3 regions of the Streptomyces asiaticus genome follow, and region 1 is predicted to be linked to each of the others. Evidence: riboswitches for the same ligand, from Rfam matches in the RefSeq annotation. Region 1 holds a riboswitch; each other region holds the start of a gene.
The links. A riboswitch is a leader RNA that binds a small molecule or an ion and turns the genes downstream of it on or off. The one in region 1 is predicted to bind cyclic di-AMP.

Region 1 (4,044 bases):
GTCTTCCAGCCGTCCCAGTCCTCCTCGTTCAGCGGGTCCTCGATGGAGACCAGCGGGTACGCGGCGACCAGCTCGGCGTAGTACGAGGTCATCTCGGCGGCGGAGCGGGACTGGCCCTCGAACTGGTACGTGCCGTCCTTGTAGAACTCGGAGGCGGCGACGTCCAGCGCGAGCGCGATGTCCTGGCCCGGCTGGTAGCCGGCCTTCTTGACCGCTTCGAGGATCAGGTCGAGGGCCTCGCGGTTGGAGCCGAGGTTCGGCGCGAAGCCGCCCTCGTCGCCGAGGCCGGTGGACAGACCGCGCTCCTTCAGCACGGACTTCAGGGTGTGGTAGACCTCGGCGCCCCAGCGCAGGGCCTCGGAGAAGGACTCCGCGCCGATCGGCGCGATCATGAACTCCTGGATGTCCACATTGGAGTCGGCGTGCGACCCGCCGTTGAGGATGTTCATCATCGGCACCGGCAGCAGATGGGCGTTCGGGCCGCCGAGGTAACGGAAGAGGGGGAGGTCGGACGCCTCGGAGGCGGCGTGCGCGACGGCGAGGGAGACGCCGAGGATCGCGTTGGCACCGAGCGAGGACTTGTCCGGGGTGGCGTCCAGGTCGAACATCGCCTGGTCGATCAGCCGCTGCTCGGTGGCGTCATAGCCGACCAGCTCGGGGCCGATCTGCTCGATCACGGCGAGGACGGCCTTCTCCACGCCCTTGCCGTTGTAGCGGTTCTTGTCGCCGTCACGGAGCTCGAGGGCCTCGAAGGCGCCGGTGGAGGCGCCGGACGGCACGGCGGCACGGCCGGTGCTGCCGTCGTCGAGGCCGACCTCGACCTCGACCGTGGGGTTGCCTCGCGAGTCGAGGATCTCGCGAGCTACGACGACGTCGATGGACGGCACGAGGTTCTCCTTCGTATGGGTCTGCGGTAGCAGCACGAGCCTAACGGGCCGGGAGGGCTGCGCCCCGCGTTCGCCCGCCCCACGAGACAGGGGCGCGATACAAAACGCCAGATTCTGGATCAAAATCCAGAATTCCTGCGCATTGGGAAAGCCCCGGCAGGGCGCGCCATAGGGGCGGCACGCCCGGCCGGGGCTCGTTCTCGGGAGCCGGCCTCAGCTGGGGTCCCCGGGGGGAGTCCTCAGACCGGGGCCGTGACCATGACCGTGGCTGTGACCGGGGCCGCGGCCATGACCGTGGCCGTGGCTCAGCGGAGGTGCAGCTGCTGGCCCGGGAAGATCAGGTCGGCCTGCTCCACGATGTCCTTGTTCAGCTCGAAGACCTTCTTCCAGCCGCCCTTGACGTCGTGAGCCTTGGCGATCTTGCCGAGGGTGTCGCCGGACTTGACCTTGTACTCGCCGTCACCCTTCTTGATCGGGCCACGGGTCTGCTGCCGCGCGGCGTGCTCGGGCGCGGTGCGCGGCTGCGCCTTCGGCTGGGCCTTCGGCTGCGCCGACTGGGCGGCCGGGGCGGACTTGGTGGTCGCCGAGGACTGGTCCTGCGACCCGGAGGGCGCGGACGGCGCGGACGGGGCGGACGGGGCGGACGGGCTGCCGCCGGAGGTCAGACCCTTGCCGCAGACCGGCCAGGCGCCCTTGCCCTGGCTGCCCAGGACCTTCTCGGCGATCTGGATCTGCTGGGCCTTGCTGGCCTTGTCCGCGGTGGAGGCGTAGGCCGTGCCGCCGTAGGCGGCCCAGGTGGAGCTCGAGAACTGCAAGCCGCCGAAGTAGCCGTTGCCGGTGTTGATCGACCAGTTGCCACCGGACTCGCACTGCGCGACCTGGTCCCACTGCGAGGTGGTGGCCGCGGAGGCGGAGGTCGCCCCGATGAGCGGTGCCGCCACGGCGGCACCGGCGAGACCGGTGAGCGCGGCGATACGGGTGGCCTTGGAGGGGCGGCGGTGCTTCCCGTTGGACTTGAGCATTTTGGTTCGTTTCCTCACCGACGCCTACGAGGTGAGCTGTCGGGTTCGGACGTGAGTTGCCCGGCCGGTCGCGATGGTCGCTCCCGGCTTCACCCCTAGCCGACAAGCCCGTGTCCACAGGCCACTCGGCACCTACCTTGGGTCCCCCGCTCCTGCCTTCGGCGCTGACGCGTCGGTTTCCCCCCGACCGCCGGCAGGATTCGGCGTGACGATCGACGGTGCCCGCGGTGGCGAGCGGAAAGACGTTAAACACACCTGCCAAGAACGTTCAAACACCCCAAGGGCAGCGAATGGGGCTGTAATTGATCTCACCCGGCCCACATCGACGCAGGTGGGGCCGGGTGAGGAGGGATCGGACACGAGGCGCGCCCCGGAAAATGTGACGAGATGTATGTCTCACCGGGTCCAGATCGGGCAATTCCCCCCGAATCACTGCTCCCTGATGGTCAGGTCAAGTCGCTGACCAGGGATGATCAGATCGGGGTCGGTCCCGATGAGGTCCTCGTTGGACTCGTAGAGCCCTTCCCAACCCCGGGACACATTCTGGTGCTCGGCGATCCCTGACAGGTTGTCACCGGGGCGAACAGTGTAATCGCCGTCCGTGGAGCCCTCGTCGCGGTCCGAAGCGCCGCGCGAGGCATGGCGCCCGGAGGGCCGTGCGCTCCCGGCGTCGCCGTCGTCGGCCCCCTCTCCGGCGTCCGGGGAGCCGCGGTGGCGGCCGGAGGGCGACGGGTCGGCCGAGGGGGTCCTGGAGTCGTCCGACGCCGAGGGGCGGTCCGAGCCCGAGGGGCCGTCCGCATCCGCATCATCCGCCGCCGGGTCGTCCGAGGCGGAGCCGTCCAACCCGTCGGGGGACTTGGAGGTGTGGGGCGCCTCCGGGTCCTCGGCCGACCCGGACGCGTCCGGCGCGTCCTGCCTGTCGGCGCCGTCGGACGTCCCCGAACGGTCGGCGTCCGAGGAGGAGCCGTCCCGCCCCCGGTCCCCCGGGTCGTCATCGCCACGCCCCGCCCCCGGGTCCGAGGTGGCCGTGGTGCCGGGGTCCACATCGGGGGCGCCGCCGCCGTCGGTGAGCCCGGCGCCCAGCGCACAACTCGGCCAGGCGTCGGGGCCGCGGTCGCCGAGGATCGCCTCGGCGACGGATATCTGCTGGGAGCGGCTGGCGAGGTCGGGGCGCGGGGCGTACTCCGTGCCGCCGTACTTCTTCCACATGTCGAGGGTCAGCTGGAGCCCGCCGTAGAAGCCGTTGCCCTCGTTGGCGCTCCACATACCGCCGCTCTCGCACTCGGCGACGTGATCCCATGTGGCGGTCTGCGCGGCCTGTGCGCCGGTCGCCCCGAAGAGGGGCATGGCGAGGCCCGCTCCCGTGACCCCCGCCGCGACGATGATGGCCGGAGCCTGACGGGGGCGACGGTGTCGACCATTACCGGAACGCATGCGATTGACCTCTCCTATGGCGCTATGGCCCTATGGCGACAAGGTTTGCCGGTGAACATAGCGAGGGCACTCGATCATCACAAGGCGATGTATCCCAGGTCACGCCAAGGTCACACGGCTGATCATTCATCACCTATGTCCGCCCGTACGGGCCTTGGGGGCCGCAGCCGCCCGTTTCGCGGGGCTCAGCCGTCCGCGGAATTCCAGGTCACCGGGAGCGTGCGCAGCCCGCGCATGATCAGCCCGCCGCGCCACCGCAGCTCGTCCGGATCCTCCGCGAGCCGCAGCCCGGGCAGCCGCCGCAGCAGGGTGGCGATCGCGGTCTGGGCCTCCAGCCGGGCCAGCGGGGCGCCCAGACAGTAATGGATGCCGTGGCCGTAGCCGAGGTGCTGATTGTCCCGGCGGGTGAGATCGAGGACGTCCGGCTCCGCGAACCGTTCGGGGTCCCGGTCGGCCGCGGCGAGCACCACCAGCACCGGCTCCCCCTCGGCGATGTGCTGCCCGGCGAGGGTGAGCGGCTCGGTGGCGAACCGCCAGGTGGCGATCTCCACGGGTCCGTCGTAGCGGAGCAGTTCCTCGACCCCGGCGGCGAGCAGCCGCTCGTCCCCTTCTTCCATGGCCCGCCGCATGAGGGCGCGCTGCTCCGGATGGCGCAGCAGCGCGTAGACGCCGTTGCCGATGAGATTGACGGTCGTCTCGAA
Region 2 (4,044 bases), 170 kb from region 1:
ACAGCACCGCCCGTAGCGCGACCGCTGTAGCGCGCCCACCGGCGCGCTACAGCCTCGGCGTCCAGCCCCCGCCGGCCCCCGCTACAGCTTCTCCACCGGTGCGTACCGCAGCAGCAGCCGCTTCGGCTTCTCGTCGCCGAAGTCGATCGTCGCCTCCGCGTTGTCCCCGCTGCCCTTGACCGCCACCACCGTGCCGAGCCCGAACGAGTCATGGGTGACCCGGTCGCCGATGGCCAGGGCGACCACCGGGCGCTCCTGGGCCCGCCGGGTGGCGAACCCGCTGCCCCCGGTGCGCGAACGCGACGTCGACAGACCGGACGACAGCCCCGACGGCGGGGTCGAGGCGATACCGCCCATGGACGCCGACGGGGTGGCGGGCCCGGTGCGCCGCCAGCGCACATACTGGTCCGGGATCTCCTCCAGGAAGCGGGACGGCGGGTTGTACGCGGGCTGTCCCCAGGCGCTGCGCATCGTCGAGCGGGTCAGATAGAGCCGCTCGCGGGCCCGGGTGATCCCGACATAGGCCAGCCGTCGCTCCTCCTCCAGCTCCTTGGTCTGACCGAGCGCCCGCATATGCGGGAAGACGCCGTCCTCCATGCCGCTGAGGAAGACGACCGGGAACTCCAGGCCCTTCGCCGTGTGCAGGGTCATCAGCGTGATCACGCCGGAGCCCTCGGTGTCCTCGTCGGGGATCTGGTCGGAGTCGGCGACGAGCGCGACCTGCTCCAGGAAGTCCGCGAGGGTGCCGGGGTTCTCCTCGCCGCGGTCCTGCTCGAACTCCAGGGCCACGGCGGCGAGCTCCTGGAGGTTCTCGATCCGGGTCTCGTCCTGCGGATCGGTGGACGCCTGGAGCTCGGCCAGATAGCCGGTGCGCTCCAGCACCGCCTCCAGGACGGTGGCCGGGCCCGCCCCGGACTCCACGATGGTGTGCAGCTCCTCCATGAGCGTGTTGAACCGCTTGACGGCGTTGGCCGAGCGGGCCGCCATGCCGTACGCCTCGTCGACCCGGCGCAGCGCCTGCGGGAAGGTGATCTTCTCGCGCAGCGACAGCGCGTCGATCATGGCTTCCGCGCGCTCGCCGATGCCGCGCTTGGGCACGTTCAGGATCCGGCGCAGCGGGACGGAGTCCTCGGGGTTGGCCAGCACCCGCAGATAGGCGAGGACGTCCCGGACCTCCTTGCGCTCGTAGAAGCGCACACCGCCGACGACCTTGTACGGCAGCCCGACGCGGATGAAGACCTCTTCGAAGACACGGGACTGGGCGTTGGTGCGGTAGAAGACCGCCACGTCCCCGGCCTTGGCGTCGCCCGCGTCCGTCAGCCGGTCGATCTCGTCGGCGACGAACTGGGCCTCGTCGTGCTCGGTGTCGGCCACATAGCCGGTGATCTCGGTCCCGGCGCCGGCGTCCGTCCACAGGTTCTTCGGGCGGCGGTTCTCATTGCGCTCGATGACCGCGTTGGCCGCGCTCAGGATGGTCTGGGTCGAGCGGTAGTTCTGCTCGAGGAGGATCGTCCGCGCGGTGGGGTAGTCCTCCTCGAACTGGAGGATGTTACGGATCGTGGCGCCCCGGAAGGCGTAGATCGACTGGTCGGCGTCGCCCACCACGCACAGCTCGGCGGCCGTGGTCTCCTCGGTGTCGGTGCCCACCAGCTCGCGCACGAGTGTGTACTGCGCGTGGTTGGTGTCCTGGTACTCGTCCACCAGGACGTGCCGGAAGCGGCGGCGGTAGTGCTCGGCGACGTCCGGGAACGCCTGGAGCAGATTGACCGTGGTCATGATGATGTCGTCGAAGTCCAGCGCGTTGGCCTCGCGCAGCCGCGCCTGGTACATCACATACGCCTCGGCCAGCGTCTTCTCAAACCCTCCCCCAGACTCCGTCCGGGAGGTGCCCCCTGCCGCCTGCCCGGCGAAGGTCTCCTCGTCGATCAGCTCGTTCTTGAGGTTGGAGATCTTGGCGCTGAAGGACTTCGGCGGGAACCGCTTGGGGTCGAGATCCAGATCCCGGCAGACCAGCGCCATCAGCCGCTTGGAGTCGGCCGCGTCGTAGATCGAGAACGACGAGGTGAAGCCCAGCTTCTTCGACTCCCGGCGCAGGATGCGGACACAGGCGCTGTGGAAGGTGGACACCCACATGGCGTTGGCCCGGGGGCCGACGAGCTCCTCGACGCGCTCCTTCATCTCGCCCGCCGCCTTGTTGGTGAAGGTGATGGCGAGGATCTGGCCGGGGTGGGTGGAGCGGGCGCCGAGCAGATAGGCGATGCGGTGGGTGAGCACCCGGGTCTTGCCGGAGCCGGCGCCCGCGACGATCAGCAGCGGCGAGCCGGTGTGCTCCACGGCGGCCCTCTGCTGCTCGTTCAACCCCTCGAGCAGGGCGGACGGGTCCACGGCGGGCCGGGCCGCGCCGTCCCGGTAGTGGGCCTCCCGGGGCACGGGCGCGTCGAAATCGCCGCTGAAGAGGTGATGCGGCACGTCCTCGGCACCGCCGTGACCGGGGTGTGCCGATTCCTCGGGCGGCGGTGGCCGCTCCTCGTCCGAAGGAGGCCCGAGGTCCGCCAGGAAGCTGTCGTCAAAGAGGCTGCTCATCGCTCCCCGAGTCTAGGCCGCCCCACTGACAGCCGACGTCCGAACATCACGAAACGGTTTCGGGCAAAACGGTCACCAGTCTTCACAGGAGCCCCACGAGTTGGCTACCGTCCTGCGTCAGGCGGCCCGGAAGATCCGTCGGCGAACCACGTCGGCACGGGCGGCCTCCGCCGAGTCCGGTACGCCGTGAGGCGCCCGGAGCCGGGGACCCAACAACGCAACACCGGGGTGAATCGACCCGAAACGGTGCGGCACGGACAGTGCCGCCCGGACACGGCCGAAGGGCAGCCTTCCGTACCGCCCGAACCCGACAGCTAACCCGGTAGGCGGTCCACGGAAGGAGTCGCCTCCCTTGGCGTCGCACCGCAAGCCGCGGAGCCGAATACCCGCCCCGCTCACCGGTCACAGCCGCCGTACGGCCGTCGGGTTCACCACGGCCGCCCTCGCATCCGTCACCCTCCTCTCCCAGTCGGCCAACGCCGCGCCCACCGACCCCAAGCCGGCCGCCCAGTCGATCGAGCTCGTGAAGGAGAAGGTCGACAGCCTGTACCACCAGGCGGAGACCGCCACCCAGCGTTACAACGCCGCCAAGGAGCGCACCGACCAGCAGCGGGCCAAGGTCGACAAGCTGCTGGACTCCGTCGCCCAGCGCACCGAGAAGCTCAACGAGGCGCGGCGCATGCTCGGCAACTACGCCGCCGCCCAGTACCGCGACGGCGGAATGGCCCGCTCCGCCGCGACCCTGCTGTTCTCCAACGATCCGCAGGACGTCTTCGACCAGTCGCACCTGCTGGACCGGATGACCGGCCGGCAGAAGCAGGCCGTGGACGACTTCCAGAAGCAGCGGGTGAAGGCCGCCAAGGAGCGCGGTAAGGCCAGCGAGAGCCTCGCCTCGCTGACCGCGTCCCAGAAGCAGCTGAAAGTCCAGAAGAAGACCGTCCAGGACAAGCTGACCGAGGCGCGGCGGCTGCTGGCGAATCTGACCGCCAAGGAGAAGGCGCGGCTGGCGGCGATCGAGAAGAAGAAGGCGGAAGAGGCCCGCCGTAAGGCCGCCGAGCTGGCCGAGAAGCAGCGGCAGGAGGCGGCCGCGCGCAAGAAGCAGCAGGAGCAGGAGCAGCAGAACGCGGGTGGCTCCGGTTCGACGGCGCCCTCCACGCCCTCGGCCCCGGCCAACAGCTCCAAGGCGGCCCAGGCCATCGCCTTCGCCAAGGCGCAGCTCGGCAAGCCGTACGTCTGGGGCGCGACCGGGCCCAGCTCCTTCGACTGCTCGGGGCTGACGCAGGCGGCCTGGAAGTCCGCCGGGATCTCGCTGCCGCGCACCACCTGGGACCAGGTGAAGGCCGGTACGCGGGTCTCGACGTCGCAGCTCCAGCCGGGCGATCTCGTCTTCTTCTACGACGACATCAGCCATGTCGGCCTCTACATCGGCGACGGGATGATGATCCACGCGCCGAAGCCGGG
Region 3 (4,044 bases), 1.1 Mb from region 1:
CGCCGTGGCGCCGTGACGGCGTGACGGCGTGACGGCGGCGGGACGCTGTGACGGCGGCGGGACGCGGACCAGGGAAGCGAGAGAAGCCGGTGCGGGTGCGAGGGAGCAGGGCTCGTACGGGCGCCCGTACGGAGGGCGGTACGGAGCGGCGTACGGCCTGGCCCCGGCTGACCCGCCCGCTCGCCCGCCGCCGCCCCACCACCCGCGTCCGTACGCTCATCGACACCGGCGCCGCGGCCGGTGCCGCCACCGACGCGTCCGCCGGGCCCACCGCGGGGCCCGCGCCGGCCGATGAGAGCGGTAAGGAGCCCCCGGGCCGCCGTATGGCCCGCTGGGTCCCCGCCGTCCTCGTCCTCGGCGGCATCGCCTTCGACCTGGCCGCCCCACCCGGCTACACCGCTTCGCCGTTCTTCGCCGCCGCCCCTTTGGTCGCCGCGGCGCTCTTACCGTTGCGTCAGACCATCGTCACGGCCGTCGTCGCCGTCCTCACCACCTGTCTGCTGGCGGAGTTGCACGGGGTCAGGGACCCGACCCAGGCGGCCACCGAGATCATCACGGTGGCGACCGTGACCGTGCTGGCGGTGGTGATCAACCGCGTCGTACGCCGCAGCCACCACCGGCTCGCCTCGGCGCGCGGTGTCGCGGAGGCGGCCCAGCGCGCCGTCCTGCCCGCGCCGCCCGCCCGGCTCGCCGGGCTGGAGATCGCCGCGCGCTACGTACCGGCGGAGAAGTACGCGGCGATCGGCGGTGATCTGTACGCGGTCCAGGACACCCCGCACGGTGTACGGCTGATCGTAGGGGACGTACGCGGCAAGGGGCTGGGGGCCGTGGAGGTCGTGGCGATCCTCCTGGGCTGCTTCCGGGAGGCCGCGGAGCAGGAGACGACCCTGGAGGCGCTCGTGGGTCGCCTGGAGCGGGCGTTGCGGCGCGAGGGCGCCCGGCGGGCCGACCTGGAGGTGGCCGAGGGGTTCACGACGGCCGTGGTGGCCGAAATTCCCCGTGGCTCCTCCACCCTGCGGCTGATCAACCGCGGCCATCCGGCGCCGTTGCTCCTGGAGGAGGGCGGCGCGGTGCGCGCCCTGGAGCCGGAGGCGTCGGCGCTGCCGGTGGGGATGGGGGAGTTGGCGGGTTGGCCGGACCGGGTGATGGAGCTGCCGTTCGCGGAGGGCGAGACGCTGCTGCTGTTCACGGACGGGGTCACGGAGGCCCGGGACCGCCATGGCGAGTTCTATGACCCGGAGGAGCGACTGCGCGGCCGCCGCTTCGCCGGTCCGCAGGAGCTGCTGGACGTGTTGGTGGCCGATGTCGAGCGCCATACGGGTGGCGGCACGTCGGACGACATGGCGCTGCTGGCGGTCCGTCGGACCCGGGCCCGCGGCAATGGACGGGACAACGGGCGCAACGGGCGGGACAACGGGGACAACGGGGACAACGGGGACAACGGGCGGGGCAACGGGCGAGAGGACGGTGGGGGCAACGACAGGCCGAACCCCGCGCCCTCCTAGCCGACCGGCCAGCCGCACCCCGGCGCCCGCACCGCACACCCTGCGTAACCAACCGAGCCCCCTCCGCATAACAATTGACGCACGATCGATCCGTATGCGGTTTTGCCAACTCTTGCCCCGCGCGTCGGCTCGCCCCTATTTGTCCCTCCTTGGGCGCTAAGTTCATGCCAAAGGTGCGCGGATTCCTCGGAACAGCTTGGAATCACCTCGCGCTCTCTATTAACGTTCGATAACGCAGCGCGGTCGTTACAACCGTCGCAAGGGCGGCACCGTGCGCCGTCGCCGAATCCCGTACGCACAGCGGCAGCACCGCACCACCAGCAGCACCAGGGAACCGGGGAACCAACACCTTGGGGTGAATCGGGTCGAACCTGACCCGTAGGAGACCTTCCTGCTCCGAACCCGTCAGCTAACCCGGTAGGCGAGAGGGAAGGAAAGGAGTGCGCCTCCGTGGCGTCCAACAGGTCTGTCCTGGCCGAGGCCCCGTATCGCACACGGGGAGGCGGTTTGGGGACCGCCACCGCCTACGGCCCCGGCTTCGACGCCGGTGGCGGGATGAGTTCAGGGGGCGGCCGATTCGCCCCCGACGACCCTTACGGTTTCGCCCCCGACGACCGCTACGCGGATGAGGGCGCCTCCGAGGGCCCGGAGGCCGGATTCGAGGCTGAGACCTGGGAGGAGTGGAACCCCACCGAGGAGTCCATCGCTCCCGTACGCGGCCGGCACCGCGTGGCCAAGCAGCGCGGCGGAACCATGGCGCGCAGCGGCGCCGTCCTCGGGGTCGGCGTGATCGCGGCGGTCGGTGCGGGCGGTATGGCCAGCGCCAAGGACCGTCCCGCGCTCCCCATATCCATGCCGGACCTCGGCCATGTCGCCGATCAGGTCAAGGCCAGCCTGCCCGCCGCCAAGGACCTGCCGGGCATCGGCTCCTGGGCGTCGGACGACAGCAGCGGCGCGCAGACCGCCGCAGCCCCGCTCTCCCAGGCCGGTCTGACCAGCGAGGACGAGCAGCGCGGCACCACCGACGCGGGCGAGGCGCTCCGCGCCCGCATCCTCCAGCAGGCCGAGAATCAGCAGAACGCGGCGGACGAGGACAGCCGCACCGCCGCGGCGCAGGCCGCCGCCAAGGAGGCCAGGGCCGCCGCGGGCAAGTCCGCCGACCAGGCCGCGGAGGCGGCCGCCAAGCGGAAGGCCAAGGCCGAGGCGGAGAAGCGGGCCGCCGAGCAGCGGGCGAAGGAGGCGGCCGAGAAGAAGGCCGCGGCCGAGCGCCAGGCCAGGCTCGCCGCCCAGTACACCCTCCCCGTCGCCTCGTACACCCTGACCGCCAGCTTCGGCCAGGCGGGCGACATATGGTCGGCCGACCACACGGGCCAGGACTTCGCCGCCCCGACCGGCACCCCGGTCAAGGCGTTGCACGGCGGCACCATCACCCAGGCGGGCTGGGCCGGCTCGTACGGCTACCGCATCGTGCTGACCATGAGCGACGGCACCGAGCTCTGGTTCTGCCACCTGTCCTCGATGGTGGTCACCTCCGGCAAGGTGTCGACGGGCGATGTCATCGCCCGCGTCGGCGCCACCGGCAATGTGACCGGTCCGCACCTCCACCTCGAGGTCCGGCCGGGCGGCGGCTCGCCGATCGACCCGATGCCCTGGCTGCGCCAGCACGGGCTGAACCCCTGATACCCCGGCGGCCCTGGCGCTCTCTCCCCCCTTGACGCCAGGGCCGCCGGTTCAGGTGCCGGTGGGGCTTTACGTCTCAACAAGGCTTCCCGTCCCGACGGGGCCGTCCCTCAGGAACGCACGCGGGAACAACGGGCTGGAACAACGGGCTGGAACAACCCCGCCCAGCCAACCGTTGGAAAGACGTATGGCTGACAACACACAGAAGATCGGTGATCTGTCCATCTTCCCGCTCTCCCTCGGCGGGAACGTCTTCGGCTGGACCGCGAACGAGGCCGAGTCCTTCCGAGTGCTCGACGCCTACGTGGCGGCGGGCGGCAACTTCATCGACACCGCCGATGTCTACTCCGCCTGGGTACCGGGCAACGAGGGCGGCGAGTCCGAGACCATCCTCGGCAACTGGTTCGCCTCCCGCGGCAACCGCTCCGACATCGTCCTCGCCACCAAGGTGGGCGGCGGCGTCCCGGAGCCGCGCGGGCTGACCTCGTCCGCCATCAAATCGGGCGTCGAGGAGTCCCTCCAGCGGCTGCGCACCGACTACATCGACCTCTACTACACCCACTACGACGACCCGTCGGTGTCGGTGGAGGAGATCATCACCACCCTGGACGAGCTGGTCCGGGAGGGCAAGGTCCGCGAGATCGCCGCCTCCAACGTCGGCGCGGACCGCCTGGAGGCCCAGTTGACCTTCTCCACCCGGGAGAACCTGGCCCGCTACGTCGCCCTCCAGCCGCACTACAACCTGGTCTCGCGCGACACCTTCGAGGGCGAGCTGTCCGAGGTCGCCGCCCGCCACGACCTGGCGACGATCCCGTACTACTCCCTGGCGTCCGGTTTCCTCACCGGCAAGTACCGCCCG

Region 2: it holds a riboswitch for cyclic di-AMP, as region 1 does, so the genes downstream of both, KHP12_RS24040 (C40 family peptidase) here and KHP12_RS23295 (transglycosylase family protein) in region 1, are expected to answer to the same signal.
Region 3: it holds a riboswitch for cyclic di-AMP, as region 1 does, so the genes downstream of both, KHP12_RS28315 (M23 family metallopeptidase) here and KHP12_RS23295 (transglycosylase family protein) in region 1, are expected to answer to the same signal.

Annotation. Positions count from the first base shown of each region.
Region 1 is NZ_JAGSHX010000006.1:3,775,870-3,779,913, forward strand. Features, by position in the region: gene eno (phosphopyruvate hydratase) at 1-887, opposite strand, end outside; gene KHP12_RS23295 (transglycosylase family protein) at 1,193-1,909, opposite strand; cyclic di-AMP (ydaO/yuaA leader) riboswitch at 1,916-2,083, opposite strand; gene KHP12_RS23300 (LysM peptidoglycan-binding domain-containing protein) at 2,339-3,343, opposite strand; gene KHP12_RS23305 (cytochrome P450 family protein) at 3,529-4,044, opposite strand, start outside.
Region 2 is NZ_JAGSHX010000006.1:3,944,600-3,948,643, forward strand. Features, by position in the region: gene pcrA (DNA helicase PcrA) at 82-2,583, opposite strand; cyclic di-AMP (ydaO/yuaA leader) riboswitch at 2,742-2,927, shown strand; gene KHP12_RS24040 (C40 family peptidase) at 2,936-4,044, shown strand, end outside.
Region 3 is NZ_JAGSHX010000006.1:4,924,996-4,929,039, forward strand. Features, by position in the region: gene KHP12_RS28310 (PP2C family protein-serine/threonine phosphatase) at 90-1,505, shown strand; cyclic di-AMP (ydaO/yuaA leader) riboswitch at 1,803-1,944, shown strand; gene KHP12_RS28315 (M23 family metallopeptidase) at 1,956-3,185, shown strand; gene KHP12_RS28320 (aldo/keto reductase) at 3,373-4,044, shown strand, end outside.